DNA from 4 places in the Diaphorobacter limosus genome. Region 1 is predicted to be linked to each of the others. Evidence: predicted binding sites of a transcription regulator. Region 1 holds the regulator's gene; each other region holds the start of a gene.
What was found. Region 1 encodes FNR, which switches genes on or off when oxygen is low (the NO sensors DNR and NnrR bind a similar motif). Its sites were predicted from a motif close to TTGATNNNNATCAA; they were not measured.
Positions count from the first base shown of each region.

Region 2: the regulator FNR is predicted to act here: its motif matches at 3,234-3,247, upstream of P4826_RS05340 (type IV pili methyl-accepting chemotaxis transducer N-terminal domain-containing protein).
Region 3: the regulator FNR is predicted to act here: its motif matches at 4,611-4,624, upstream of P4826_RS14410 (chaperone NapD).
Region 4: the regulator FNR is predicted to act here: its motif matches at 3,711-3,724, upstream of P4826_RS04215 (PHA/PHB synthase family protein).

Region 1 is NZ_CP136921.1:3,808,712-3,816,344, reverse strand. It holds gene P4826_RS18375 (sensor domain-containing protein) at 1-76, opposite strand, end outside; gene P4826_RS18370 (HD-GYP domain-containing protein) at 73-1,338, opposite strand; gene P4826_RS18365 (sulfite exporter TauE/SafE family protein) at 1,444-2,166, opposite strand; gene hemN (oxygen-independent coproporphyrinogen III oxidase) at 2,170-3,552, opposite strand; gene fnr (fumarate/nitrate reduction transcriptional regulator Fnr) at 3,739-4,467, shown strand; gene P4826_RS18350 (hypothetical protein) at 4,502-4,789, opposite strand; gene P4826_RS18345 (FixH family protein) at 4,873-5,151, opposite strand; gene ccoG (cytochrome c oxidase accessory protein CcoG) at 5,231-6,673, opposite strand; gene ccoP (cytochrome-c oxidase, cbb3-type subunit III) at 6,759-7,633, opposite strand, start outside.
Region 2 is NZ_CP136921.1:1,089,645-1,097,277, forward strand. It holds gene P4826_RS05330 (aldehyde dehydrogenase family protein) at 271-1,704, shown strand; gene P4826_RS05335 (DUF2889 domain-containing protein) at 1,734-2,291, shown strand; gene P4826_RS05340 (type IV pili methyl-accepting chemotaxis transducer N-terminal domain-containing protein) at 2,357-3,109, opposite strand; gene moaA (GTP 3',8-cyclase MoaA) at 3,337-4,479, shown strand; gene mobA (molybdenum cofactor guanylyltransferase MobA) at 4,489-5,124, shown strand; gene P4826_RS05355 (thioredoxin family protein) at 5,311-5,643, shown strand; gene rnhA (ribonuclease HI) at 5,646-6,092, opposite strand; gene P4826_RS05365 (class I SAM-dependent methyltransferase) at 6,129-6,914, opposite strand; gene gloB (hydroxyacylglutathione hydrolase) at 6,913-7,633, shown strand, end outside.
Region 3 is NZ_CP136921.1:3,007,654-3,015,286, forward strand. It holds gene napH (quinol dehydrogenase ferredoxin subunit NapH) at 1-713, opposite strand, end outside; gene napG (ferredoxin-type protein NapG) at 710-1,549, opposite strand; gene napA (nitrate reductase catalytic subunit NapA) at 1,617-4,142, opposite strand; gene P4826_RS14410 (chaperone NapD) at 4,133-4,492, opposite strand; gene P4826_RS14415 (5'-methylthioadenosine/adenosylhomocysteine nucleosidase) at 4,740-5,507, shown strand; gene P4826_RS14420 (PAS domain-containing protein) at 5,583-7,250, opposite strand; gene P4826_RS14425 (hypothetical protein) at 7,344-7,633, opposite strand, start outside.
Region 4 is NZ_CP136921.1:858,100-865,732, reverse strand. It holds gene P4826_RS04245 (penicillin-binding protein 1A) at 1-601, shown strand, start outside; gene P4826_RS04240 (NUDIX hydrolase) at 598-1,146, opposite strand; gene P4826_RS04235 (fumarylacetoacetate hydrolase family protein) at 1,221-1,916, opposite strand; gene maiA (maleylacetoacetate isomerase) at 1,995-2,663, shown strand; gene pgeF (peptidoglycan editing factor PgeF) at 2,668-3,507, shown strand; gene P4826_RS04220 (hypothetical protein) at 3,424-3,708, opposite strand; gene P4826_RS04215 (PHA/PHB synthase family protein) at 3,868-5,577, shown strand; gene P4826_RS04210 (acetyl-CoA C-acetyltransferase) at 5,635-6,813, shown strand; gene phbB (acetoacetyl-CoA reductase) at 6,957-7,633, shown strand, end outside.

The DNA.
Region 1 (7,633 bases):
ACTTGGCATCAACCAGCCAGGCAGCCAGGGCCAGGCCATCCCAAATGGCTTGAAAGGGCTGCCGGCCCATATTCATGCCGCATCCCCTTCGCCAAGTGAATCCAGGGCGCGCGCAAAAAAGTAGCAAATACGCGGTTGTGGCAACAGATATTCAAGGGCAGCACGTGGCAACTGCGCCGGCTTGAGGCTGCGCAGAATGCCAAGCTCGGGCGTTTGCGCCAGGTTCAGCAAGGCCACCTGGCTGCGCGGCACGTCCGGTTGATGCGGCACCACCCAAGGGCGCAGGGGACGCGCCGGATCCACAACCATCACCACCGCCAAACGCCCGTCCACCAGCTGCACCAATGAGCCCGGCGGATACACACCCATCAGCCGTATGAAGGCACCCAGCACCGACGCATCGAAACTTCCCCGCAGCTGGGCAAAAAGCTTTGCCACTGCCTCATGCGGCGTCAAAGCCTGATCACCGTGCAGCGGATTGCACAGCCGGTCATAACGATTGACCAAAGCCAGAATCTGCCCCCAGCGACTGATGTCGTCCGCCACAAGATGCAGCGGGTAGCCACTGCCATCGGCCATTTCGTGATGCTGCGCAATTGCAATGAGCACATCGCTTGGCAAAGCCATGTTCTGCGCCAGCTCCACCGACAGTCCTACATGACTGTGGTAGCGCTGCATGTCGGCAGCCCTCAGGGCAGCACCCGGCTCACCAATATGGGCTGGCAGATTCACCTTGCCCAGATCATGCAGCAATGCAGACAAAGCCAAACCATGCAACTGTTGCGCCTGCAAGCCGATGGCCTGCCCAAGCAGCAAGGCCAGCACCATCACGTTGACCGCATGCGCTGCCGAGCGCTGGCTGACACCATCGGCCAGCAAATGCACGGCGCAGGGACCTCGCGTCAGGAGATCTGAAACACATGTTCGGATCAGCGCTTCTGCCTGCTCGCGCGCCTGCGCCGGTTCAGCGCGCACATGGGCTGAGACTGCGGCATAGGTGCGAGTGGCCTCTTGAAACCGAAGATTGCAGTGCTGCTGGCGCGCATTGAATTGCGCCAACAGATCGGCAGCACCCAGCTCCGCTTGGACCATGGCATCGCTCTCAGGCTCATCCCTCGCCTCTTCAGACCGCAGCCCGGCGTTTGCGGCGGTTACCGTGCTTTTGGCAGGGATGTAACGCACGGATTGAAGCCCGATCTCACGCAACACGCGGATCTGGTCGGGAGATGAGAGCCTGAAACTACTCATCGGAAAGGGATGATTGATCCAACCCAACTCGAGCTGGATGAACATCCCAACTCGCAGAGCGTCGATATCAATCAGGACAGCCTGGTTCACGTCAATTCAGTTGTAATGGGCACGACAAACACATGTCGACACGGCCCATGTGCCTGAAACATTATCACCTGTTACGCGCCAAGCACTTTGTTGCACATTGTCTTTTCAGGGCAAACACCAGGGAGCGGGTTGCCCATGCACAACATCCATCCACAATGCCGTGCCGCCCATGGCGAAAAGCACAACGCCAGCCAGCTTTGAGCCCCAGGAACTGGCGACGCGATTTACGCGGGCACGGAAACTGCGCCACAGAATTGGCCCCGCCACCAACCAAACCCCACTGCCCACACCAAAGAGCACCATGCACAGCGCACCGCGCAGCACACTGCCGCTCAGGGCCGCAGTCAGCAGAGCGGTATAGAGCAAACCACAAGGCAACAGCGCCCAGGCCATGCCCGTGACGAACAGTCCCCCTGGGCGTGCCACCAGAGCACGCACCTTCGTCCAGACCGAACGACCGGCATGCTCCAGCCACGCTGGCTGACGCGCCTGCAGCATCATCAGCAGACCCCAGGCCAGAATCAGCACATGCAGCAATGTCCAGGCCGGACGCAAGGCAGCGGTGTTTTGGCCAAGCCATGCAAGGCGGTCCATCGCCCAGGCAGCCAGGGCTCCGGCGAACCCATAGCCCATCAGCCGCCCCAGATGAAAACCCGCCGTGCGCTGCAGAGTTCCAGCCTGCGGCGCCAGCCGCACCACCCGGGTATCACCCGCCGGCGCCGCGCCCTTCCCCGTCAAAGCCGCACAGGGTGCGGCACACATGACGAGACAATGCGTCCCGCCCATCAAACCCATGAAAAAAGCCGTCGATGCCAGAGCCCATAACATGGCTCAAATGATGCGGGAAAAGCGCGCGCGGTTCCTATCTGCCTGTAAATACCTGTCAAATACCATGGCCACACCGCGCACAAAGAACCACCCCATGGTTGTGACCTTGACGCCCTCGGGACTGATGCTGACCAACCCTTGCTCGGCCATTTCTTCAAGCTGCCGCAGCTCCGCTTCAAAGTAACTGCGGAAGTCGATGAGCCAGGACTGCTCCAAGGGCTCGAACAGCAACTCGCCCTGACACATCAGAGCCATGATGACGGCGCGGCGCACCAGATCATCCTTGGTCAATGCCAGCCCCCGCACGACCGGCAGGTGGCCATGGTCGATGGCGTCGTAGTATTCGTCCAGGGTCTTCACATTCTGGCTGTACGTTGCACCGACGCGGCCAATGGCGGATACGCCCAGGCCAATCAGATCACAGTCAGGCTGCGTGCTATAGCCCTGGAAATTACGGTGCAACCGCCCCTGGCGCTTGGCCACCGCCAGCGCATCCTCGGGCAGTGCAAAGTGATCCATGCCCACGTAGACATAGCCGGCGTTCATGAATGCATCAATGGAGCGAGCCAGCATCGACACCTTGGCCGACGCCATGGGCAGTTCTGCGGTGATGATGCGGCGTTGCGACTTGAAACGCTCGGGCAAATGGGCGTAGGCATAGAGCGCTATCCGATCAGGTCGCAGTTGCGCAACCTGCTCCAGGGTACGGTCAAATGACTCTGGCGTCTGCCTTGGCAGACCATAGATCAGATCCACGTTCACCGAGTCGAAACCCAGCTTGCGCGCGCTTTCAACCAGACCAAACACCTTTTCTGCTGGCTGTATGCGGTGTACGGCTTTCTGTACCTCTGGGTCGAAGTCCTGCACCCCGAAGCTGAGCCGATTGAAGCCCAGCTCAGCCAGCAACGCCAGCCGCTGTTCATCAACCGTGCGCGGATCGACCTCTATGGAGTACTCCCCTCCTGGCACCAACACAAAACTGCGCTTGAGCATGCCCATGAGCTCACGCAAGCCGTCATCGGACAAAAAAGTCGGCGTCCCACCACCAAAGTGCAGCTGACTGACATGCTGGCCGACACCGCAGTGCGCGGTGTGCAGGTCAATTTCCCGGCTCAGGTAACGCAGATATACATCGGCCCGCTCGGGGTGGCGGGTAATGATCTTGTTGCAGGCACAGTAGTAGCACAACGATTCGCAAAACGGTATGTGAATGTACAGCGACAACGGCATGGCCTTGGCCACTGATCCCACGCGGCGCTGTTGCAATGCCAGGATGTACTCCTTTTCACCAAAAGCCTCCACGAAACGATCGGCGGTAGGGTAGGAGGTATAGCGCGGCCCCGGAACGTCAAAGCGACGCAAGAGCTCGGTGGTAACGACAGTCATGAAAGGGTTCCTTGCAATTCGTGCGCACTGTGCCGTAGAGTCCACCCTGTGTCCTTGACGCCGATCAAGCCCCCATGAAGCCGAGTTGACGACAATTTGACCTTGGATCAAAGTCACTCAACGAATCGCGACATCCCAAGTCTCGGTTACATTCGGCTGTAAGTCCGTACTAGGAACCGAGTATCCATGTCTTCCAACCTGCAAACCATCAAAGTAGCCTGCTCCAATTGCAGCCTGCGCGAGCTGTGCATGCCTGTGGGTCTGGATGACCAGCAGCTCAAGCGCATTGATGACATCGTTGCAGTTCGCCGCAAGGTCAAGCGCGGCGGAACCTTGTTTCGCAACGGGGAGGCATTTACCTCGCTCTTTGCCATCCGCACAGGATTCTTCAAAACCTGCGTAGCAACCGAAGATGGGCGCGACCAGGTCACCGGATTCCAGATGGCTGGAGAAATCATCGGTCTGGATGGCATCGTCAACGACCGCCACACCTGCGATGCCGTGGCTCTGGAAGACGCCGAGGTTTGCGTCATGCCCTTTGAGCGTATCGAGGAACTGTCGCGCGAAGTTACGGCACTGCAAACCCATGTGCACAAGATCATGAGCCGTGAAATCGTCCGTGAGCATGGGGTGATGTTGCTGCTGGGCAGCATGCGCGCCGAGGAACGCCTGGCCGCCTTCTTGCTGAACCTGGTGCAGCGCCTGCATGCGCGCGGCTTTTCGCAGTCAGAACTGGTGCTGCGCATGACCCGCGAGGAAATTGGCAGCTACCTGGGCCTGAAACTTGAAACCGTGAGCCGCACCTTCTCCAAATTCGTTGAGGAGGGCATTGTGGAAGTCAAGCAGCGCCATGTTCGCATTGTGAATACGGAAGCCTTGAAGCGAATTGTCAACAGCCAGCAGGCTTGTCACTAAACTTGGGCGATTCAGGCCTCCCGCATTGTCAGGATCATGACACGTACTTGGGGTTATCAGCTGGCCTGTCCGTCTCCGACGACTCCCGATGGTTGAACTCGAAGGGAGAGAACGACAACAGGGTCGTCAAAGCGCCTGATATCGTAATCACCAGCCAGAACAAGAAAAACGCGACGGTATAGACGCCTTCGCGCGACAGATTCACAGGCTGGTCAAACCACTGCAACGCCTCCGGATCGACAAAGGCAAAAACCACCATCTCCATGACACCGGCCATGAGAAACGCAGGCCACGCAATCCACATCAGTCGTTGCATCCACATCGAAGCACCTCCAAGCTGTTGTGCTCGCAGACTAGCACTACATGCACGGCAACTGTCTCCTTGATTCCCCTTAGGCCCCAGAATCAGCGTGGTTGATCCTGCACCGGGGTAGCAGCGTGGTTGCGCCCCTTGGTTGCTGGCGTCATGCTCATCTGAGAGTTTTGCAATGTCTTGTTGATGTCAAGACCCCGTTGATAGTAGTCTTCCGTCAACACTGGATCTGGCCGTGCTAACGCCAGCCAAAGTGTGATGAAGCCAGCGATTACCACGATCACCGGCCCGGCAATGATCAACCAGACATGGCCATACTTCCACCAAGGCTGAGACTCAGGCGTCGAATTCGCTGATGAGTTGGGTGACATGACTGCGGACTCCCTGGGCCTTCCGAGGCCCAATACAAAAAAATCAATACAAAAACAGCGGATGCTCGTACATCAACCCTTAGCGCGGCACCAGGAACACGGATTTTTCTGCCACCTGGCCTTTGTCATCCTGGGCACGGACATCAAAATACACGGTGTGTGAGCCAGGCGCTGCCGATCCATAGGGAATTTGCAGCCGCACGACCACCCAGCGAGATTCTGCCGGGCCGATGTCAATCTCCGGTTCGGAGATCACCTCAAGCCCGTCCAGTCCACGTGCACTGATCACATAGCGCTGCGCCCCCTCGGTGGCGTTCATGATTTGCAGTCGGTAAATGTTTTCAAGCTTCCCGCCTGCCACGATGCGCGACAGAGCCGCTCGATCCCTCACGATATCTACCTTCAATGGGGTACGCACCACCAAGCTGGCCATCATCCCTATGCACAAGGCGATCAAAATACCGGAATAAAACAATACCCGTGGCCGCAGGACACGTTTGAGCATCTGCGACTGCGTCCAGTGGTTCTTCACGCCGTTCTGCGTGGAAAACCGAATCAGGCCGCGTGGATACTGCATCTTGTCCATCACGGTATTGCAGGCATCCACGCACAGGCCGCAGCCAATACAGTCGTACTGCAGCCCATCGCGGATATCGATTCCCGTGGGGCAGACCTGTACGCACAGTGAACAATCGATGCAATCACCCAGACCCTTGGCCTTGTAGTCCACCGCCTTGGTGCGCGGGCCACGGGGCTCGCCACGCTCCGGGTCATATGTGACAACCAGGGTGTCGTTATCAAACATCGCGCTTTGGAAGCGCGCGTACGGACACATGTATTTGCATACCTGCTCACGCAAGTAGCCGGCGTTGCCGTAAGTCGCCAAGCCGTAGAAAAACACCCAGAAAATCTGCCAGCTTCCGTGCAGCGACATAAGTTCGCCACCCAACTCCCGGATGGGTACAAAATATCCGACAAATGTAAAACCGGTCCAGAATGACACGGCAATCCACACCAGTTGCTTCAGCGATTTTTTCCAGGTCTTTTCAAATGTCCAGGGGCCGTTATCGAGCCGGATGCGCGCACTGCGATCGCCTTCGATCTTGTGCTCTATCCACATGAAGATCTCGGTATAAACCGTCTGTGGACAGGAAAATCCGCACCACAGCCGCCCTGCCACCGCCGTGAACAAGAACAGTGCAAGCGCCGAGATGATGAGCAGCCCCGTCAGATAGATGAAATCCTGCGGGTAGAGCACCAGACCGAAGATGTAGAAGCGCCGAGCACCCAGATCAAACAACACCATCTGGCGCTCACCCCATTGCAGCCAGGGCAGGCCATAAAAAACCAACTGGGTGACATACACCATGATCCAGCGCCAATTGGCGAATACGCCACTGATCGAGCGCGGATAGACCTTTTTCTGCGCCTCGTACAAAGATGCGGATTCGGTCTTCGGCTTTTCTGCCGGCGCTGCCGCAATGGGGATAACCTTGCGGGGCTTTCCGTCGGCTGGCTTCATGTTGAAAATCTCTTGGTGCAAGACGGGCTTGCAAAACAAAAAAAACCGGCACCCCTAGGAGGGGCTGCCGGCCGATACAAATGCCTTATTTTGCAGCGCCGGGCTTGTTGGACATGCCCCAGACATAGGCGGTCAGCACATTGATCTGCTGATCTGTGAGTTTGCCAGCCTGGGCCGGCATTTGATTGGTCTTGCCATCGTTGATCATAGCCACGATCGCTGCCTCGCCCCAGCCATGCAGCCAAATGTCATCGGTCAGATTAGGGGCTCCCATGGCAGTCATGCCCTTGCCGTCCATGCCATGGCAAGCCGCACAGGCGGTGAACTTGGCCTTGCCCAGCGACGCCTTGAGAGAATCGTGCGGACTTCCCGACAGACTTAGCACGTATTGGGCCAGGTTGCGCACGTCGTCGGGCGAACCCACCGCTGCGGCCATGGGGGGCATCACACCGACTCGACCATCATGGATGGTCTTGCGAATGTCATCGGGCGTACCACCGTGCAACCAATCCTTGTCCGACAGATTCGGGAAGCTCTTGCTACCGCGTGCGTCCGAGCCATGACACTGGGCACAGTTGTTCATGAACAAACGCTCGCCGATCGCCATGGCCGCCTGGTCGGCTGCAATGTCCTCGGTTTTCATGCTGTCGAACCGTGCATACAGTGGCTGCAACTCGGCATTGGCCTTGTCAACTTCTGCCTGGTACTCACCGACTTGCGTCCACCCCAGCTGGCCCTTGAAGGTGCCCAGGCCCGGGTAGGCCGCCAGATAGGCAAAGGCAAAGACGATGGTGATGACAAACAGCCACATCCACCAACGGGGCATAGGGTTGTTCATCTCCCTCAGATCCACATCCCAGACATGGCCCGTGGTGTTGTCAGCAGCGGATTCGATCTTCTTGCGTGATGTCAGCCACAGCAGCAAGGCACAGGCGATGATGCCGGCAAGGGTGATCCCGG
Region 2 (7,633 bases), 1.4 Mb from region 1:
GGCAAACGCACCCGCATGCCACAGCTTTGAAACGGCGCTGATCAGGCTGGCAACCAGGGCCACCCCGCATCCGGCGTCCGTGGCGCATCTTCACGCCAGCCTCACACGGCTGCAACCGATTGCCCCTGCGACTGGCATCAGTATGCAGGCGCAATCGCCAAGTGCGCACTAGCCAACCATAATCCCCCGATTTGGGCGTTTGAGCCCGACGATGCCCGCCCTCACGGACGGCGCCAGCGGCGAGCCCCCATCTGCCGCACAATGGGCCGCATGCAGTACCACTACATCGCCAATGCCGCCGTAGCCTCCAGCGCCGGGCGCACCATTGCCGTCATCGACCCGTCCGACGGCCAGCCATATGACGAGATCCAGCGCGGCACCGTGGAAGACATCGATACCGCCGTGCGCGCCGCACAGCAGTGCTATGACGGCGTGTGGCGCAGCCTGGCCCCGGCCGAACGCGGGCGACTGTTGCAGCGCCTGTCCGCCAAGATCACCGAGAACGCCGACGAGCTCGCCGCCATCGAGCAGCGCGACTGCGGCAAACCGACCAGGCAGGCGCGCGCCGATGCCGCGGCCCTGGCGCGCTACTTCGAGTTCTATGCCGGCGCCTGCGACAAGCTGCATGGCGAGACCATCCCCTACCAGGAGGGCTTCAGCGTGCTCACCTGGCGCGAGCCGCATGGCGTGACCGGCCACATCGTGCCTTGGAACTATCCCATGCAGATCTTTGGCCGCTGCGTCGCCGCTGCCCTGGCAGCGGGCAATGTCTGCGTGGTCAAGCCCTCCGAGGATGCCTGCCTGTCGATCTTGCGCGTGGCCCAGCTGGCGGCCGAGGCGGGCTTGCCGGCTGGCGCCATCAACATCGTGACCGGCTATGGCCACGAGGTGGGCGACGCACTGGCGCGCCACCCGGGGGTGCGCCACATCAGCTTTACCGGCAGTCCCAGGATTGGCACGCTGATTCAGCAGGCGGCTGCCGAGCGCCATTGCCCGGTGACGCTGGAGCTGGGTGGCAAGAGCCCGCAGATCGTCTTTGCCGACGCCGACCTGGATGCCGCCGTTCCGGTGATCGTCAACGCCATCGTGCAGAACAGCGGTCAGACCTGCTCGGCCGGCTCGCGGCTGCTCATCGATTCGCTGATCTACGAGCCGCTGCTGGAGCGTCTGGCCCAGGCCTTCGAGTCCCTGCGCGTGGGCCCCGCGGCCATGGATCTCGATCTGGGTCCGCTGATACGCCAAAGCCAGCAGCAGCGTGTGTGGGACTTCCTGTCCGACGCGCAGGTGGCCGGCATACCCCTCGTCGCCCAGGGCACGGTGGTGGACGAGGCGCCCGACACCGGCTTCTACCAGGCCCCCACCCTGCTGCGCGACGTGCCCGCGGATCACCGCCTGGCGCAGCAGGAGGTCTTCGGCCCGGTGCTGGCCGCCATGCCCTTCCACGACGAGGACCATGCCGTGGAGCTGGCCAACGCCACGCCCTTTGGCCTGGTGGCCGGGGTGTGGACGCGTGATGGCGCACGCCAGTTGCGCATGGCGCGGCGCGTGGCCAGCGGCCAGGTGTTCATCAACAACTACGGCGCCGGCGGCGGCGTGGAGTTGCCCTTTGGCGGCGTCAAGTCCAGCGGCCACGGGCGCGAGAAAGGCTTCGAGGCGCTGTACGGCTTCACCACCCTGAAGACCGTGGCCATACGCCATGGCTGATGGCCGACTGCAGTTTCAAACCGTTCTTCATGCCCCTGTCACCCCCCTCCCCCCGCACCGCCAGACATATCCGCCGCGTCAACTACCAGGGCTTCGAACGTGACGATGGCCTGTGGGACATAGAGGGCGAACTGCACGACAGCAAGACCTACGACCTGCCCTCGCTGCGCCACCCCGGACAGCTGCGCCCCGCGGGTGATCCGATTCACCACATGTGGCTGCGCGTCACGGTGGACGGCGACCTGGTCGTGCGCGCCATCGAGTCCGCCATGGATGCCCACCCGCTGGCCGGCTGCCCCGAAGCCCAGCGCGCCCTGCAATCCATGGTGGGCGCCAGCATGGTGCGCGGCTGGCGCCAGTCCATACAGACCCACCTGGGCGGCGTGGCCGGCTGCACGCATCTGCGCGAGCTGCTGTTCAACCTGGCCACGGCCACGTTCCAGACCATCAACGCCGCATTCAAGAGCCGTGGCGACGAACCGCCACGCCACCTGGGCCAGTGCACCGGCTGGGACTACCACGGCGAGGGCGTGCGGCAGCATTACCCACGCTTCTACCAACAGCCCAAAAAACTACAAAATAAATAGCGCTTTGCGCTTGATACACAAGCGTTTCAGCCATTTTTTTACATAATTTCAGGCATGGAAGCCGGCTAGCCCAGCACATCCTGCAAAGCCACTTCGTAGAGCGCGGTGAGGCTGTCCATGACCTCCAGCAGACGTTCACTAGTGGTGGCCACGTCCTCCAGCCCGCGCGCATTCGGCTGGCGCTTGATCGCCATGTCGAAAAACACCCATTGGCCCTGGCCCAGCTCCAGCGTCGTGCGAATGGCCGGCGTGGACAAGGGCGCGCCGGCAAGCTGCGCCATGGCACGCTGGAATTCCTCAGCATCACCCGCAATCTGATCGCGCAAAGGGCGGCTGTCGAGCCCCGCGGCCACCAGACCATAGTTCTTGGCCAGGCGCTGCGACAGCATGCGCTGGCGCCCGGCCATGTTCACCAGCCTGGCCGTCGGCGCCTGCGCCAGGTGCTCCAGCGCCTGCGTGGCACTGTTGGCGTGGGTCAGCATCTGGTCGGCCTGGGCCGAGACGGCCTGCAGGCCACTCTTGCCGGCAGGCTGGGCCGTCAGCCCATCCAGGCGCTCGGCACTGCGGCGCACATCGGCCAGCAGACGCGCCACCTCGGGCGGCCAGGCCTGGCGGTCCAGCTCATCCAGGTCGGCGCGCACCTGGCGCCGCGTCTGCTCCAGCGCTTCACGGGCGCGCTCGGGCCTCACGTTCAGATGCAACTGACCGTACAGCTTGGCCGTGCGCTGCGACATCGCGCGAAAGCGCGCCGTGCGGTTGATTGCCGTGGCCAAAGCCATGCGCGCCAGGGCGGTCGATGGCAACGCCGGCATCAGCATCGCGGCAGCCAACGCGCGCAACGCGACACGGCGGCCACGATGAACCTGGGTAATGCCGAGAGAAACACAGGGTAAACAAATGTTAAGCATGGCGCCATTGTCCAAATGCCGCGCCGCCCCGCAATTGACCCACATCAACCGTGAACCAGGTCAGCGATCCATTGACCGGTATCAATCGGCGCAGCACCAGCCAAGCCCCTACTCGCCCCATGGGGCACAATTTGCCCATGGCTGAACGTGTCATTCCCCTCGTGGATCAGCGCAGCGCGGCGCTGCGGCCCGCGGTGCCCAGCGCAGCACAGGCGGCACCCGCCACCGGTCAGCTGCACGACCGCCTGAGCCGGCCGCTGCGCGACCTGCGCATCAGCGTCACGGATCGCTGCAACTTCCGCTGCGGCTACTGCATGCCCAAGGAAGTGTTCGACAAGCATTACCGTTACCTGCCGCATGGCGACCTGCTCAGCTTTGAAGAGATTACGCGGCTGGCGCGGCTGTTCATGCAGCATGGCATACACAAGATCCGCCTCACGGGCGGCGAGCCCTTGCTGCGCAAGGATCTGGAGGTGCTCGTCGCCCAGCTGGCCGGGCTGCGCACCACCGAGGGCCGGGTGCCCGACCTCACGCTGACCACCAACGGCTCGCTGCTGGCGCGCAAGGCGCGCGCGCTCAAGGCTGCCGGGCTGCAGCGCGTCACCATCAGCCTGGACAGCCTGCAAGACGAGGTGTTCCGGCGCATGAACGACGTGGACTTTCCCGTGGCCGAGGTTCTGGCCGGCATCGAGGCGGCGCAGGCCGCCGGCCTCGCCCACATCAAGGTCAACATGGTGGTCAAGCGCGGCACCAACGACCAGGAGATCCCGGCCATGGCGCGGCATTTCCGCGGCAGCGGCATCACGCTGCGCTTCATCGAATACATGGACGTGGGTGCCACCAATGGCTGGCGCATGGATCAGGTCGTACCCTCATCCGAGGTCATTGCGCGCCTGCAGTCCGAACTGCCGCTGGTGCCGCTGGCCGCCACGGCTCAGGGCGAAACCGCCAAACGCTGGGGCTGGGCTGGCGCCGACGGCCGCCACGACGCGGCTTTGGGCGAGGTGGGCGTGATCAGCAGCGTCACCCAGGCGTTCTGCGGCGACTGCAACCGCGCCCGCCTGTCCATGGAGGGGCGGATGTACCTGTGCCTGTTTGCCACCCAGGGCTGGGATCTGCGCAGCCTGCTGCGCAGCGATGCCAGCGACGCGCAGATCAGCACCGCCATCGCCCATATCTGGCAGGGCCGCGGCGACCGCTATTCAGAGCTGCGCGCCAGCCTGCCAGCGGACAGCGGCGCAGGCCAGCGCCGCATCGAGATGAGCTACATCGGCGGCTGAGCGCGGCGCATGATCGACACGCGCGATATCACGGGCCTGATCCTCGCCGGCGGGCGCGGCTCGCGCATGGGCGGAGTGGACAAAGGCCTGCAGGGCTTTCGCGGCCAGCCCCTGGCGCTGCATGTGCTACGACGACTGCAGCCCCAGGTTGGCAGCGTGATGATCAGCGCCAACCGCAACCTGGCCGCCTATGAGGCCTTTGGCGTACCGGTCTGGCCCGACGGCCTGGCCGACCATGCCGGCCCGCTGGCGGGCTTTTTGATCGGGCTGGAGCATTGCACCACCCCATGGCTGTTGACCGTGCCCTGCGACAGCCCGTGCTTTCCTGCCGACCTGGCCAGCCGCCTGGCCGCCGCAGCCACCGACCAGGGCGCCGACATCGCCATGGCAGCAGCCCCCGAACAGCAGCACGACGGCAGCACGCGGCTGCGCACCCAGCCTGTGTTTTGCCTGCTGCGCGTGAACCTGCTGCAGAGCCTGCAAGGCTTTACCGCCGATGGCGGGCGCGAGATCCACCGCTGGGCGGCCCTGCAGCCCTGCGCCATCGTGCCCTTTGACCAGGCCGGGGACGACCCGCTGGCCTTCTTCAACGCCAATACGCCGGCGCAGCTGCATGCACTCGATGGCACGCAAGCGCCATGCTGACCCGGCCTTGCCAGGCCATGGGCTTGCAGCCGCATGAAATATCAACAAAATTGGCACGTAGCGCTTTATATATAAGCACTGACAACTATAAAAATAATAGTGCCAGGTACGGTACCATGCCCCCGGGATGGCGATCCCAAGTGATATCGTCGGCACCACGATCGATGTTTGATGGAGTGAACTGGAATGCCCTTCAGCGCCCAACACCTGCCGCAAGCCCCTCAACGCGAGGCAGTGGATCAACTGCGAGGCGCCGCCGTGCTGGAGTTCGGCACGCCCTGGTGCAGCCATTGCCAAAGCGCCCAGCCGCTGATCCAGCAGGCATTGCAGCCTGAGGGGGAGGTGCAGCACATCAAGGTCGAGGACGGCCCGGGTCAGCCGCTGGGCCGCAGCTACCGCGTCAAGCTCTGGCCTACATTGGTTTTCTTGCGCGACGGCGCGGAAGTCGCCCGGTTGGTGCGTCCGCAGGCGGTGCAGGACATCCGCCAGGCGCTGTCGATGCTCAAGACCGCCAGCTGAACCTACCTGCCCAGCGCCTGCTCCACACCTTTGTTGGCCAGCGCGTCCGCGCGCTCGTTGCCTGGATCGCCCGCATGGCCCTTGACCCAATGCCACTCGATGCGATGGCCGGCACGGTGCGCCAGCTCGTCCAGGCGCTGCCATAGCTCGACGTTCTTCACCGGCTGGCCGGCTGCGGTGCGCCAGCCCTTTTTCTTCCAGCCATGGATCCACTCGGTGATGCCCTGGCGCACGTACTGGCTGTCCAGGTACAGGGCCACCTGGCAGGGTTTTTTCAGGGCCGCCAGGGCCTGTATCACGGCCAGCAGCTCCATGCGGTTGTTGGTGGTGCCCAGTTCGCCGCCAAACAGCTCTTTTTCCAGCGCACCCGAACGCAGCAACGCGCCCCAGCCACCAGGGCCCGGATTGCCCTTGCAGGCACCATCGGTATAGATCACCACCTGATTCAAAAAAGACTCCTCAACAAACAAACCATTCATCCATGATCAATGCCGGCGCGCCACCTGCACCTGCGCGCCGGCCGTTCGGGGCGCCTTGCGCCACGAAGGCTCCAGCAGACGCATGCCCGGCACGCGTTTGGCGGCCACGATCACGTAACCAGCCCCGAGTATCGGCCACCAGCGTGCACCCAGGCTCTCCATCCAGGCATGCCGCTGCAACCAGCGCTCCTTGGTCGCCGCGGGCCGATAGCAGCCAAAGCTGATGGTCTCCAGCTCAAAGCCCAGCAGACGCAGCCAGTCGCGCAGGCGCCCGGGCGAGATGAATTCCCCCACATCGGGCAGGTATGGCTGCCCCCCACCACCAAGGCGCTGGTACAGCCGCGCACGCCCCTGGCGCAGGCCCCACAGGCTCCACGGGTTCAAGCCGCTGATGACCGTCCGGCCCTCGGGTACCAGCACGCGGTACACCTCGCGCAGCGCGGCATGCGGATCCACGCTCAGTTCCAGGGTGTGTGGCAGGGCCACCAGGTCCAGGCTGGCCTCGGCAAACGGCAGAGCCACGGCCTCGGCAAGCAAGGCGGGGGGTACCCCCTGGTCAGCGGCGCCCTCCGCCGGTGGCACGCCTTGTGCCTCGTCCGCGCCCAATGCCAGCCAGCGATGCGGCATGCGGTTGGCGCGCAGCGCCTGCAGGCCGGGCATGCCCAGCTGCAAGGCATGGTAGCCAAAGATATCGGCCACCAGCTCGTCATAGCGCTCCTGCTCCCAGGCCAGCAGATAGCGCCCCGGAGGGGTGCCAAACCAGTGGTGCAACTTATAATTTTCGCCGCTCATGAACTTGCTGCCGCTGCCCGCCTTTACCGACAACTACATCTGGATGCTGCATGACAGCCGCGAAGCGGTCGTCGTGGATCCAGGCGACGCCGCGCCGGTATTGCAGGCGCTGCACGACAAGGGATTGTCGCTGCGGGGAATTTTAGTCACGCACCATCACGGCGACCATGTCGGCGGTGTGAACACCCTGCGCGCGGCCACCGGTGCTGCCGTCTACGGCCCCGCCGGCGAGACCATGCCCCAGCCCCTCACACGCCTGCGCCAGGGTGAGAACATCACCGTTCTGGGCCTGCGCTTTGTGGTGCTGGACGTACCAGGTCACACCGCGGGGCATATTGCCTACTACTGCGCCGAGATGGACGGCGCGCCACTGCTGTTTTGCGGCGATACGCTGTTCTCGGGCGGCTGTGGCCGGTTGTTCGAAGGCACGCCCGGGCAGATGCAGTCCTCGCTCGACCAACTCGCTGCATTGCCAGACGCCACGCGCGTCTGCTGCGCCCACGAGTACACCCTGTCCAACCTGAAGTTCGCATTGGCCGTGGAGCCTGGCAACCAGGCGCTTCTCGACTACCTCGGCCACTGCAACGCGCTGCGCCAGAACGGGCAGCCGACGCTACCCTCGCGCATCGCCATCGAGCGTGCCATCAACCCGTTTCTGCGTACGCGCGAAGCCACCGTGGCCCAGGCGGCGCGCAGCTTCGACCCGCAGCTGGATCCGC
Region 3 (7,633 bases), 800 kb from region 1:
TCGGGGCAGGCGGTAAAGCAGTCCAGGCAATCGTTGCAATCCTCGCGCCGCGTGGCCGATACGCGCACCAGGCCGACGCGCCCCAGCAGGCCGTAGAACGCGCCCACCGGGCACAGGTGGCCGCACCAGCCGCGCTTCATGACGAACAGGTCAAACAGGAAGATGCCCGCGATCAGCAGCCAGCCGCCGCCCATGCCGAAGATCAATCCGCGCGGCAGCAGCGACACCGGGCTCACCAGCTCCCAGACGATGCTGCCCGTGCCCGCCGCCAGCGCCAGGATCAGCGCCAGCATCCAGTAGCGCGTCTGACGCGGCAGGTCGCCACCGCCGCGTATGTCCAGCCTGCGTCGCAGTGCGCTGGCGGCGTCGGTGACGATGTTCACCGGGCAGACCCAGGCGCAGTACACGCGCCCGCCCACCAGCAGGTAAAAGGCCAGCACGATAGCCACGCCGATGATGGCGTTGCGCTCCGGTGCATGGCCAGTCAGCAGCGACTGCAGCATCACCAGCGGGTCGGCCAGCGGCAGTGTGTCCAGCGTCAGGCTGTAGTTGAGGTTGCCCTTGACGACCCACCAGCCCAGCCAGGGCCCGGCCAGGAACAGTGCCAGCACGCCCAGCTGCACGCTGCGGCGCAGCAGCAGCCAGCGGTGCGCGCTCCACCAGCCCTTGGCGGCGATGGCATCGCGGGCGAAGGCGTTGCGTGCGGGCTTCATCGTGGTGCTCCGTCGGGCAGTTGGCCGCCCGTGCCCAACGCGCCCGTTCCGCCACTGCTGCCAGGGTCGAAATGGCCGGGCAGCGTGACGCCCTCGGGCATGCGGTCGGGCAGGTCGATCAGGCCGCGCTCTTCGACCAGCGACTGGCCGGCCTTGCGCTTTTCTTCCCAGCCCACGCGGTAATGCGCGCCGAGTTCTCCCTTGGCCTGGGCGATGGGGTAGACCTTGATGGCCGCCACCTCCAGCACGCAGGAGGCCTCGCACTTGCCGCAGCCGGTGCAATGCTCGGAATGCACCGTGGGCAGGAACATGGTGTGCTTGGCGGTGCGTTCGTTGTGTTGCACCTCCAGCGTGATGGCCTTGTCGATCACCGGGCAGACGCGGTAGCACACGTCGCAGCGCAGGCCCAGGAAGTTCAGGCAGGTCTCGTGATCGACCAGCACCGCCAGGCCCATTTTTGCCTGGTTGATGTCGGTCAGGCCGTGATCCAGCGCCCCCGTGGGGCAGGCCTTGACGCAGGGAATGTCCTCGCACATCTCGCAGGGCTTGCTGCGCGCCACAAAGAAGGGCGTGCCCGTGGCCACCTGCTGCGCCGGCGTGGCCAGCTGCAGGATGTCGTAGGGGCAGTCGCGCACGCACAGGCCGCAGCGTATGCAGGCGGACTGAAAGTCCGTCTCGCTGCCCGCGCCCGGGGGGCGTATGGCGCCTGCCGGCAGGGCTCTGGCCTGGCGGTTGAGCAGCCCCAGGCCCAGGCCGATCACGCCCATGCCGCAGGCCATCTTCGCGGTGTCGAGCATGAATTCACGGCGCGCGGCGGCGCTGACAGGAGCGGTCATGGCGGCTAAGTGGGTGCAGCGATGGGAGTGGGCCGGGCGCATGCAGGTTGCGCGCCCGGGCTGTGGGTCAGGCCTTCACGACCTTGCAGGCGCACTTCTTGAAATCGGTCTCCTTGGAGATCGGGCAGGTGGCGTCCAGCGTCAGCTTGTTCACCAGGCGGTGCTCGTCAAAGAAGGGCATGAACACCAGGCCCTGCGGCGGCTTGTTACGCCCGCGCGTCTCGACCTTGGTGGCGACCTCGCCACGGCGCGTCATCACCTTGACGGTGTCGCCGCGCTGCAGGCCGCGCTTCTTGGCGTCCTCGGGGTGCATGTAGAGCCAGGCATCGGGCATGGCACGGTATAGCTCGGGCACGCGGCGCGTCATCGAGCCGGTGTGCCAATGCTCCAGCACGCGGCCGGAAGACAGCCACAGGTCGTACTCGGCATCCGGCATCTCGGCCGCGGGCTGGTAGGGCAGCGCAAAGATCCAGGCCTTGCCGTCGGGCTTGCCGTAGAACTTGAGCACCTCGCCCTTCTTTACATAGGGGTCGTAGCCCTCGCGGAAGCGCCACAGCGTCTCCTTGTTGTCCACCACCGGCCAGCGCAGGCCGCGTGCCTTGTGATAGACGTCAAAGTCGGCCAGGTCATGCGCATGGCCGCGGCCGAAGCCGGCGTATTCCTCGAACAGGCCCTTCTGCAGGTAGTAGCCCAGCTCCTTGGATTCGTCGTTGTCGAAACCCTTTTGCAGATCCGACAGCGGGAACCTGTTCACCTGGCCGTTGGCATACAGCACGTCGTACAGGGTCTTGCCCTTGTATTCGGGGGCCTTCTCCAGCAGCTCGGCGGGCCAGACCTCGTCGGTCTTGAAGCGCTTGGAGAACTCGACGTACTGCCACAGGTCGGACTTGGCCTGGCCGGGAGCCTTGACCTGCTGGCGCCAGAACTGCGTGCGCCGCTCGGCGTTGCCAAAGGCCCCTTCCTTCTCCACCCACATGGCCGAGGGCAGGATCAGATCCGCCGCCAGGGCCGACACCGTCGGGTAGCAGTCCGACACGACGATGAAGTTGGCCGGGTTGCGAAAGCCGGGCCAGATCTCGCCGTTGATGTTGGGCCCGGCCTGCATGTTGTTGGTGGTCGTGGTCCAGTAGAAGTTGAGCTTGCCGTCCTTCAGGGCGCGGCTTTGCGCCACGGCGTGCAGGCCCACCCAGTCGGGGATGGTGCCGGCGGGCAGCTTCCACTCTTTCTCGGAGATCTCGCGGTGCTTGGGGTTGGTGACCACCATGTCGGCGGGAAGGCGGTGCGAGAAGGTGCCCACCTCGCGCGCCGTGCCGCAGGCCGAGGGCTGGCCGGTGAGCGAGAACGGGCTGTTGCCGGGCTCGGAGATCTTGCCCACCAGCAGGTGCACGTTGTAGATCATGTTGTTGACCCAGGTGCCGCGCGTGTGCTGGTTGAAGCCCATGGTCCAGAACGAGGTCACCTTGGTCTTGGGGTCGGCATAGACCTTGGCCAGGGCCTCGAGCTTGTCCTTGGGCACACCCGAGAGCTCGTGCGCCTTGTCCAGCGTGTACTCGGCGACGAAGGCCTTGAACTCGTCGAAGCTGATGGGCGCCGAGGCGTCTGGCGAGCCCTTGGGCTTGCCGTCCGCGCCGGGATAGCCGTTGTTGCCGGCCACCTGCTCCAGCGGGTGATTCGGGCGCAGGCCGTAGCCGATGTCGGTCACGCCCTTGCGGAAGTTGACATGCTTCTTCACGAAGTCCTCGTTCACCGCGCCACTCTGGATGATGTGGTTGCAGATGTAGTTGAGGATGGCCAGGTCTGATTGCGGCTTGAAGATCAGTTCGCTGTCGGCCAGCTCGCAGGAGCGGTGCGTGAAGGTGGACAGCACATGCAGCTTGACATGCTTGGCCGTCAGGCGCCGGTCGGTGACGCGCGACCAGAGGATGGGGTGCATCTCGGCCATGTTCGCGCCCCAGAGCACGAAGGCGTCGGCGTGCTCGCAGTCGTCGTAGCAGCCCATGGGCTCGTCGATGCCGAAGGTGCGCATGAAGCCGGCCACGGCCGAGGCCATGCAGTGGCGCGCATTCGGGTCGATGTTGTTGGAGCGAAAACCCGCCTTGAACAGCTTGGAGGCGGCATAGCCCTCCCAGATGGTCCACTGGCCGGAGCCGAACATGCCGATATTGCGCGGCCCGCCCGCCTTCAGCGCGGCCTTGCACTTGTCCTCCATGATGTCGAAGGCCTGGTTCCAGCTGATGCGCGTGAACTCGCCGTTCTTGTCGAACTTGCCATCCTTCATGCGCAGCATGGGCTGGGTCAGGCGATCCTTGCCGTACATGATCTTGGAGAGGAAGTAGCCCTTGATGCAGTTCAGGCCCTTGTTCACCGGCGCGTCCGGGTCGCCCTGGGTGGCGACCACGCGCCCGTCCTTGACGCCAATCAATACGCCGCAGCCGGTGCCGCAGAAACGGCAGGCGCCCTTGTCCCAGCGAATATCGTCGGCGGCGCCGGCCGACTGCGCCAATGCCTGCGCCCCGGGAACGCTCACGCCAATGGCCGTGGCGGCAGCGGTGACCGCATGCGCCTTGATGAGATCACGACGGGTTATTTGCATTTGGCTAACTCCTGGTCAGGATGGGTTTCTGTCTGCTGGAAAATCATGGCGATATTCAGGACATCGTCCATGCGTGCGATGGCCTCATAGGTGTCCATGGCGCCGCGGTCGTTCTCCGCCTCTATGGTGACGACCAGTCTCCCGTCCTCGGCGGCGGCGTGAACCTCCACGCCGGGAATATGCGGGAGTTGCGCACGCACCATGGCATCCGTGCCCGGTCTGGCGTAAACGATGGCGCTGGAGATATTCAAGATACTGCCTTCGATCAAATGCCGTTTCGGATATTGCCAATACCCCGGAGTTAATCGAATGACAAGTATGCGGCCCCATTTGTAGAACGGGTCGCGCATGGCAGGCGATGCGCCGGGGAGTGGATGTCCGAGTAAAACGGTCGGGGATTATCGTGGGAGCCGTAAGTTCATTGTTTTTTTGACGATCTAATGGTGAACCCTTATTCGGGGTTGGCATTTGAGAAAAATCAAATCTACGATGCGAGTGGCATGAATCGCACCGCCCGTCCGGCCCTGTTGCGGTGCGGGCGGCCCTGGGCGGTCGCGATAATGCGGCTCCCTCTGCCCTTGTGAACCGCCCCCGCCCATGACCACCGCCATCCTCAGCGCCCTGCCCGAAGAGCAGGGCGGCCTCGTCCAAGCCCTGCAGGCGCCCGAATGCATCACCCATGCCGGGCGCAGCTTCTGGCGCGGCCGGCTGCTGGGCCAGCCGGTGCTGCTGGCGCTGTCGGGCATAGGCAAGGTGGCGGCGGCCACCACGGCGACGCTGCTGGCCGAGCGCTTTGGCGTGGCGCGCATCGTCTTCACCGGCGTGGCCGGCGGCTTGGGCGATGGCGTGCAGGTAGGGGATGTGGTGGTGGCGCAGGACTTTCTGCAGCACGACATGGACGCCTCGCCCATCTTCCCGCGCTGGGAGGTGCCCGGCTACGGGCTGGCGCGCATGCCTTGCGATGCGGCGCTGACCACTATGCTATTTGAAGCTGCCAACGCTTATCTGACAAGCGATAGAGCCGGATTTGATCCAAAAAATCCGGTGATTGCGCACCGCCACCCGGCACGCGCGCACCAGGGGCTGATCGTCAGCGGCGACCGCTTTGTCTCCACCTCGGCCGAATCCGCCGCGCTGCGCCAGGCGCTGGGCGCCGCCGGCCATCAGGTGCTGGCCGTGGAGATGGAGGGCGCGGCCGTGGCCCAGGTGTGCCGCGACTACGGCCTGCCGTTTGCGGCCGTGCGCACCATCTCGGACCGGGCCGACGACAGCGCGCATGTGGACTTTCCGCATTTCGTGCGCCATGTGGCCAGCCGCTATGCCGATCACATCATCCAGGGTTTACTGCAGTCACTATCAAAATAAGAGCTGTTTGCGCTTGTTGCATAAGCGCTGGCGGCCTATTTTGCTTGAAATGCGTCAGCGCAGCCGGCACCGGGCTCACGGCAGCTCGTCGGCCAGCACCAGCACCGCCGCGCGCCCGGACAGTTGCAGCCTGTCCTGGCTGTCGCGCATGGGCAGCACGCGCAGGGTCAGCGCCCGTGCGCCTGCCGGCCGGTTCAGCCGCAGGCCCATGCTCCAGTGGGCCAGCCGCCGGGGTGCCTGGGCGGCCTCGGCCAATAGCGCGTCCAGGCGCGGCGCATCGGCGGGCTGGGCCGCGGCCAGCCGGCCGGCGCGCAGGCACAGGGCATCGGCCAGGTTCAACAGCGCCTCGGCACGCGCGTTGGCAAACAGCATGCGGCCATTGGCGCTGAGCATGAACACCGCGCAAGGCAGGGCATCCAGCCCGGCGGCCAGTGTTTCGGCCTGCGGCAGGCGGCGCCAGCGCAGCAGCGCGGCCAGGGCGCGTTGCAGATAGGGCGCCAGGTGCTCCAGCAGATGGGCTGCCTGAGCCGCTTGCTCAGCCGCATGCGGGCCCGCAAAGCAGATGCTGACGCCGCCCACGTTGAATGGCGCATCCATGGGCAGCTTGATCGCGGTGATGTCGCGAATGTTCTGCGGGCGCAGGATCTCCTGATGGAAGGCCGAGCGCTGCAACGCACGCGGGTCGGTGATCTGCATCTGGTTCACCCCTTGCCCGAGGCGCACGCGCAGCATGGCGCGTGCCGTGGGGTTGTCCTGGAAGCGATCCAGAAAGCGTTGCCCGAGCACGGCGTCCAACCCCTGCGTGAGCAGCAGGCCATCTTGCGCGTGGGTGAAGCTGCAACCGGCAAACATGCTGCCCAGGCCGTGTGCGGCCTGCGTCAGGCGCTGCAGCAGCAGCGGCCAGTGGCCGGGGTCGGCCATGGTATCCATGGCTGCCAGGACGATGGCCTGCACGGCACTGTCTGCCGGTGGGCGCGGGCGCGGCGCGATCAATGGCGCAACCAGTGGTGCAATCAGTGGCGTGGGCATGTGCCCAGGCGCGTGGGCCAGGGTGGCCAGTTCGGGCGATGGCGTGGCGTCCAGCTCGGCGCGCAGGCGCACGCCGTAGGCCTGCAGCGCACGCAGGCCACGCGGGTGCTCGCCAAGCGCCGCACAGGCCTGTAGCAGGGTGCGTAGCGCGGCTTCGTCCAGCGGGTCGCGGGCCAGCACCTGCTCGGCTGCGGCGGCCTGCGCCTGCGGTGTGTGCTGCAGGCCGCCAAGCCAGCATCGCGCGGCGGCGTGCCAGCGTTCATCCAGCCAGGCGCGCTGGCGCGTCAGCCATCGCAGTGCGTCATCGCTCAGGCCAGAGTCCAGGCCGCTGAGCAGGCCGGGGCGGTAGGCCCGTACGGCGCGTTCCCAGTCTGATTCATCGCAGGCGTGCCGGAAATCATGCAGATCCGTGGCCGGGCGCCAGCGCAGCTGCCCGCCGTGCAGCTCCACTGGCGGGGCCTGTGCCAGCGTCGCACACAGCCGGTGCGCCTGCAGCAGCGCCTTGCGCAGGTTGCGGCGTGCGTCGGCGGGCTCACGCTCGGGCCACAGCCATTCGGCCAGCTGGCTGCGCGACACCGGCCCGTCGTGGCAGGCCAGCAGCGCCAGTAGCTGAAAGCGTCGCTCGGCCTGAAAGGCGACACGGTCGCCTCCATCGCCGGGCCACCAGCACACGCTGCCCAGGAGCTGCAGGCCGGGTGTGGATGCGCTGTTCATGGGGCTTTGACGCAGAGTGTGGGCCCACATCGTAGATCGGTTGCGCGCCGCAGCGCAACATCTTGCGGGCGTGCTTGCGGGGCATTGCCGGCGCTACTCGCCCTGGTCGCAGATCCAGAAGTGCCGCAGCAGCCGCTCCGCCGGGCAGCGCTCTTGCACCACTTGCTGGATCACGCCCGAGGCCAGCACCTGCGGCTGATCCCAGTTGCGGTCAAGCAGCAGCATGGCCTCGAACAGCGCCTGCGGGTCGCCATCGGCGTCGTAGCGCGCCAGCAGCAGGTCTATCAGGTCAGCCGCGGCATAGGGCTGGCCCATGGCGGCGTTCGCGCGCAGCTCTGGCAGCGGCGGCAGGGCAGCGTGTCGCAGCGGCGTGGCCATGGCCG
Region 4 (7,633 bases), 1.1 Mb from region 1:
GATACGCGCGCGCTACGGCATCACCGCCGACGTGGCCGGCAAGACCGGCACCACGCAGGACAACACCGACGGCTGGTTCATCCTGATGCACCCGCAGCTGGTGGCCGGCGCCTGGGCCGGCTTCAACGACGGGCGCATCACGCTGCGCAGCGACTACTGGGGCCAGGGCGCGCACAGCGCACTGCCCATGGTGGGCGATGTGTTCCGCCAGGCGCTGCGCGGCAAGATCATCGATGCGCGCGAGCGCTTCATCGACGAGGAGGAAAGCAGCTGGATCGCCACGGCCACGGGCACGCTGCGCAACTGGGTCTATGACCTGTTTGGCCGCCCCACAGGCCAGCAGGCCAGCCCGGCTGCCGTGCCCGCGCCCGAGGCGCCCCGCGCCCCCGTGCCTGCGGCCAGCGCCCCGCCGCAGGACGAGCGTCCCGAGATTACCGAGGCACCGCTGGTGCCGCTGCAGGAAGTGGCACCGCGCGCCCCGGCGGCCGATCCGCCGGTATGGGTGGACCAGCCCGATGCGCAGCCGGTGCAACCGTACGCGCCGCCGCCGGCAATGGATTCGGCCGCCTTGCAGCCGGCGACTTTCAATCTCGATCGCTAAAGAATGTCGTAGGAGTGCACGCCGAACTGCCCACCGCGGCGGTCGGCAAAAAAGCATTCCAGCGTGCGCTTGACGGTCCGAAAGGCGATCTCGTCCCAGGGGATTTCGTCCTCGGCAAAGAGCCGCGCCTCCAGCGTCTCGTGGCCGGGGTCGAAGCGCTCGCTGAGCACCGTCGCCAGGTAGAAGATATGCACCTGCCCCACCTGGGGCACGCTGAGCAGGGAGAACAGCGGCCCCATCGTGATCAGGGCGCCGGCCTCTTCGTCGGTCTCGCGCGCGGCGCCTTGTTCGGCCGTTTCGCCCAGCTCCATGAAGCCGGCCGGCAGCGTCCACTTGCCCCAGCGCGGCTCGATGTTGCGCTTGCACAGCAGCACGCGCTCGCCCAGCACGGGCACCGTGCCCACCACCATCAACGGGTTCTCGTAATGGATGGTGTTGCAGGCCGGGCATATGGCGCGTGCGCGCGTGTCGCCATCGTCGGGCAGGCGGTAGGTCACGGCCGCGCCGCATTCGCGGCAATGCTTGATGGGGCGGCGAAAGATCATGCTATGTTATTAAAAATTGGCTCTAGCGCTCATGTATCAAGCGCGAACAGCTATATTTAATATAGTAAACTGGGTCAGGCCACGGCCACGCGCAGCGGGCACAGGCCGTCGATGCCGCCCTCCAGCACATCGCCGCGCGCCACCGCGTTCACGCCCTCGGGCGTGCCGGTGAAGATCAGGTCGCCGGGCCGCAGCTCCCAGGCTTGTGACAGATGTTCAATGGTCTCGGCGATGTTCCAGATCAGCTGGCTGACGTTGCTGCGCTGGCGGTCTGCGCCGTTGACCTGCAACCAGATCGCGGCCTGCTGCACATTGCCGGCCTGAGCCGCAGGAGTGATGGGGCCGATGGGCGCGCTGGCGTCAAAGCCCTTGGCGATGCACCAGGGGCGGCCCTGCTTCTTGGCCTCGGCCTGCAGGTCGCGGCGCGTCATGTCCAGGCCCACGGCGTAGCCCCAGACATGCTGCAGCGCATCCTGCGCGGCGATGTTGCTGCCGCCCTGGCCTATGGCCACGACGAGTTCGATCTCGTGGTGCAGATCCTGGGTCAGCGTGGGGTAGGGCAGGTGGCCGGTCTCGCCCTGGGCCACGGGCAGTACGGCGTCGGCCGGCTTCATGAAGAAGAACGGCGGCTCGCGCCCGGTAAAGCCCATCTCCCTGGCGTGCTCGGCGTAGTTGCGGCCCACGCAGTAGATGCGGTGCACGGCAAAACGCTCGGCGCGGCCGACAACGGGTACGCTGGCCGGGGCTGCGGGGGGGATGACATAGCTCATGGAGAAACCTCTGACGCTGGTGTTGCGGGCGAAATCGTCGCAGTGTGCCATGGGCCCGCGGCGCTTATGCTGCGGGGCATGAAGCTCTACAACTACTTTCGCTCCTCGGCCTCGTTTCGCGTGCGCATTGCGTTGGAGCTCAAGGGCCTGCCCTACGACTATGTGGCGGTGAACCTGCTCAAGGGCGAACAGCTGCTGCCCGCCTACGCCAGCCAGCTGGGCGACGCGCTGGTGCCGGCGCTTGAGTTGGACGACGGCCGGCTGTTGGCGCAGTCCATGGCCATCATCGAATACCTGGACGAAACCCATCCGGCGCCCGCATTGCTGCCGGGCGACCCCATCGCCCGCGCCCATGTGCGCGCCCTGGCGCAGCTCGTGGCCTGCGAGATCCACCCCTTGAACAATCTGCGTGTGCTCAAGTACCTCAAGCGCCAGCTGCAGCTGGACGACGCCGCCAAGGATGCCTGGTACAGCCACTGGGCACGCCAGGGCCTGCAGGCCTTCGAGCGCCAGCTGCTGCTGCTCGACGCCGAGCGCAAGGCCACCGGCCAGGCTCCCTCGCGCCTGTGCTGGGGCGACCAGCCCACGCTGGCCGACTGTTGCCTGGTGCCGCAAATCTTCAATGCCCAGCGTTTCCATGTCGAACTGCATGACCTGGCGCGCACCATGGCGGCTTTCCAGGCCTGCATGGCGTTGCCGGCTTTCCAGCGCGCCCAGCCGTCGGCCTGCCCGGACCATGGGGTTTGATGCCATGACGCACCGCATTCCCCACGACTGGCTGCAACCCGACTGGCCCGCCCCGGCCCATGTGCATGCGCTGTGCACCACGCGCAATGGCGGCGTGAGCGCGCCGCCCTGGGACAGCTTCAACCTGGGCCGCTACGTAGGCGACGCGCCCGAGGCCGTGGCCGCCAACTGGGCGGCATTGCAGGCGGCTGTCAGCGCGCGCGGCCAGCCGGTGCGCCCGGTGTATCTGCGCCAGGTGCATGGCACGGCGCTGGCGGCCCTGCAGGCCGACACGCCCGACGGCGGCGATGCCGATGCCTGCGCCACACGGGTGCCGGGCGTGGCCTGCACCGTCATGGCCGCGGACTGCCTGCCCGTGCTGTTCACCAACCGCGCCGGCACGCAGGTGGCCGCTGCCCATGCCGGCTGGCGCGGGCTGGCCGCCGGTGTGCTGGAGGCAGCCGTACAGTCATTTCAGGCTGAAAGCCTTGTTGATAAAGCGCATCAAGCTACAACAAATATAGCTCATCAGGCGCCACAGGAATTGCTGGCCTGGATGGGACCCTGCATAGGCCCGCAGGCCTTCGAGGTCGGCCCCGAGGTGCGCGAGGCCTTTTGCGCCCATGACCTGCGGGCCGCTGCCTGCTTCAAGCCCCATGGCCGGGCCGGCAAGCTGCTGGCCGACCTGGCAGGCCTGGCGCGCCAGCGCCTGCGCGCCATGGGCGTGGATGCGATCCATGGCAACGACAGCAGCCCGGCCTGGTGCACGGTGGCCAACCCGTCACGGTTCTTTTCGCACCGGCGCGACAGCCCCGTCCTGGGCACCAGCGGGCGCATGGCTGCCTGCATCTGGATCAGCGGCTGATGCGGCCAGGGCCTGCTCGCGCGCGCGAATGGCGCGTTTGCGCGCGGGCGTGCCCAGGATGTAGCCCACGATGGCGATAGGCAGCAGGCCATAGAGCACAAAGGTGATGCCCGCGCCCAGCAGCGTGCCCTGGGCCGACGTTGCCTCGGCCACCGCCATCATCACGGTTACATAAAGCCAGGCTATTAACACCAAATACATGATTGACTTCAAGCAAAATAGCCCCCTATTGTGAACTGCCACGTCGCTGCCACGCGCATGCAAAACCCTGTAGCACTGCTGAGGACTCTTGTGTGGCCGGGGACTGCTCGGCAACAATGACCACCTGTGCCTGCTTCCGGGCATATTCATGGAGACCGTATGAGCAACGACGCCGCATGGGCCGAAAGTGTCCAGCAATTTCAGCAAATGCTCAGCCAGAGCTGGGGCAACATGCTGCAGGCCATGCAGCCGGGGGAGCTGAACAAGGCCATGGCCATGCCACCGAGCACGCCGGTGAACTTTGCCGGCGACAAGTTGCTGGAGCTGCAGCAGCAGTACCTGCAGGACATGCGCGCGCTGTGGGGCCAGGGCATGCTGCCGCAAATGCCCAAGACCGGCGACAGGCGCTTTGCCGGTGAGAACTGGGCACAGAACCCGCTGTCGGTGTATTCGGTCACGGCCTACCAGATGCAGGCGCGCGCCCTGATGGGCATGGTGGATGCCGTGGAGGCCGACGAAAAGACCCGCGCACGCATCCGCTTCGGCGTCGAGCAATGGCTGGCCGCGATGTCGCCCAGCAACTTCCTGGCCTTCAATGCCGACGCGCAGAAGAAGGCGATAGAAACCCACGGCGAGAGCATCGCCAAGGGCGTGGCCAACCTGCTGCACGACATGCGCCAGGGCCATATCTCCATGACCGACGAGAGCCGCTTCGAGGTCGGCCGCAACGTGGCCACGACCGAAGGCGCCGTGGTGTTCGAGAACGAGCTGTTCCAGCTCCTCGAATACAAGCCGCTCACGGCCAAGGTGTACGAGCGCCCCTTCCTCATGGTGCCGCCCTGCATCAACAAGTACTACATCCTGGATCTGCAGCCCGAGAACTCGGTCATCCGCTACGCCGTATCGCAGGGCCACCGCACCTTTGTGATCAGCTGGCGCAACCCCGATGAGTCGCTGGGCCACAAGACCTGGGACGATTACATCGAGCAGGCGGTGCTCACCGCCATCGCCAAGACGCAGGAAATCTCCGGCGTCGAAAAGATCAACGCTCTGGGCTTTTGCGTGGGCGGCACCATGCTCACCAACGCCCTGGCAGTGCTGGCCGCGCGCGGCCAGGATGTGGTGGCCAGCGCCACCTTCCTCACCACGCTGATCAACTTTGCCGACACCGGCATCCTCGACGTTTTCATCGACGAAAACTTCGTGCGCATGCGCGAGATGCAAATGGGACAGGGCGGCCTCATGAAGGGGCAGGATCTGGCCTCCACCTTCAGCTTCCTGCGCCCCAACGAGCTGGTCTGGAACTACGTCGTCGGCAACTACCTCAAGGGCGAGACGCCGCCTCCGTTCGACCTGCTGTACTGGAACAGCGACAGCACCAACCTGCCCGGGCCGTACTACGCCTGGTATCTGCGCAACTTCTACCTGGAGAACAAGCTCATCGAGCCCGGCGCCCTCACGGTGTGCGGCGAACAGCTGGATCTGCGCCAGGTCAAGCTGCCGGTCTACATCTACGGCTCGCGTGAAGACCATATCGTGCCGGCCGATGCCGCCTACGCATCCACCCAGGTGCTGCCGGGCAAGAAGCGCTTCGTCATGGGCGCCTCGGGCCATATCGCCGGCGTGATCAACCCCCCGGCCAAGAACAAGCGCAGCCACTGGGTGCGCGAGGACGGCAAGCTGCCCGCCACGCTGCAAGGCTGGCTGGCCGGGGCCGATGAGCTGCCCGGCAGCTGGTGGGATGACTGGAGCGAATGGCTCAAGGGCCATGCCGGCAAGCAGATCGCCGCCCCCAAGGATTACGGCAGGGCGCCCGAATTCAAGGCCATCGAGCCCGCACCGGGGCGTTACGTCAAGCAAAAGGCCTGATAGGATTCATCCGCCCGGCGCAAGGCGCTGCCGGGCATTACTTCAGAGAGGACTCACATGGAAGACATCGTCATCGTTTCCGCCGTACGCACCCCCGTGGGCAAGTTTGGCGGCACACTCGCCAAGACCGCGGCCACGGATCTTGGCGCCATCGTCATCAAGGAGGCCCTGGCACGCGCCAAGGTGGGGCTGGATCAGGTGGGCGAGGTCATCATGGGCCAGGTGCTGGCGGCCGGCTGCGGCCAGAACCCGGCGCGCCAGGCGCTGATGAAGGCCGGCGTCGCCAAGGAAACCCCGGCCCTGACCATCAACGCCGTCTGCGGCTCGGGCCTGAAGGCCGTCATGTTGGCGGCCCAGGCCGTGGCCACGGGCGACAGCGAAATCGTCGTCGCCGGCGGCCAGGAGAACATGAGCCTGTCGCCCCATGTGCTGAATGGCTCGCGCGACGGCCAGCGCATGGGCGACTGGAAAATGGTGGACACCATGATCGTGGACGGCCTGTGGGACGTGTACAACCAGTACCACATGGGCATCACCGCCGAGAACGTGGCCAAGGCCTACGGCATCACGCGCGAGATGCAGGATGCGCTGGCCCTGGCCAGCCAGCAAAAGGCCGCCGCGGCCCAGGACGCCGGCCGCTTTGCCGACGAAATCGTCGGCGTCTCGCTGGCGCAGAAAAAGGGCGACCCAATTCTGTTCAATGCCGACGAATACCTGAACCGCAAGACCAATGCCGAAGCCCTGGCCGGTCTGCGCCCGGCGTTTGACAAGGCCGGGTCGGTGACGGCCGGCAATGCCTCGGGCATCAACGACGGCGCTGCCGCCGTGGTGGTGATGAGCGCCAAGAAGGCGGCGGCCCTGGGCCTCAAGCCCCTGGCGCGCATCGCCGCCTACGGCACCTCCGGCCTGGATCCGGCCACCATGGGCATGGGCCCGGTGCCGGCATCGCGCAAGGCACTGGCCCGCGCCGGCTGGAACGCCGCCGATGTCGACCTGTTCGAGCTCAACGAAGCCTTCGCCGCCCAGGCCTGCGCCGTCAACAAGGAGCTGGCCATCGACCCGGCGCGTGTCAACGTCAACGGCGGGGCGATTGCCATCGGTCACCCCATCGGCGCCTCGGGCTGCCGCGTGCTGGTGACGCTGCTGCACGAGATGCAGCGCCGCGACGCCAGGAAGGGCCTGGCTGCGCTGTGCATTGGCGGCGGCATGGGCGTGTCGCTGGCGCTGGAGCGCTAAGCCGTCAGAGATTCGGGCCTTCGCGTCATAGTCGAGTCAGTCGCCTGCGAGACAATGGCCAAGGCCCGTGTTTACCTTGATCGCACAGATCAGGATCTTGGGTAGAGTGTTTACGGATTTTTCCACCACACAAGGAGCACACAATGAGTCAGAAAGTCGCATACGTCACCGGAGGCATGGGTGGAATCGGCACGGCCATTTGCCAACGCCTGCACAAGGAAGGCTTGAAGGTCATCGCTGGCTGCGGCCCCACGCGCGACTACGCCAAGTGGCTGGCCGAGCAGAAGGCCCTGGGCTACACCTTCTACGCCTCTGCAGGCAATGTGGGTGACTGGGATTCCACGGTGGAGGCCTTCGCCAAGGCCAAGGCCGAGCATGGCAGCATCGATGTGCTGGTGAACAACGCCGGCATCACGCGCGACCGCATGTTCGTGAAGATGACGCGCGAGGACTGGGACGCCGTCATCGAAACCAACCTCAACAGCATGTTCAACGTGACCAAGCAGGTTGTTGCCGACATGGTGGAAAAGGGCTGGGGGCGCATCGTCAACATCAGCTCGGTCAATGGGGAAAAGGGCCAGGCCGGCCAGACCAACTACTCGGCCGCCAAGGCCGGCATGCACGGCTTCTCCATGGCGCTGGCGCAGGAACTGGCCTCCAAGGGCGTAACGGTGAATACCGTGGCGCCGGGCTATATCGGTACCGACATGGTCAAGGCGATTCGCCCCGATGTGCTGGAGAAGATTGTCGGCACCGTCCCCGTCAAGCGCCTGGGCGAGCCCAGCGAAATTGCCTCCATCGTCGCCTGGCTGGCCTCTGA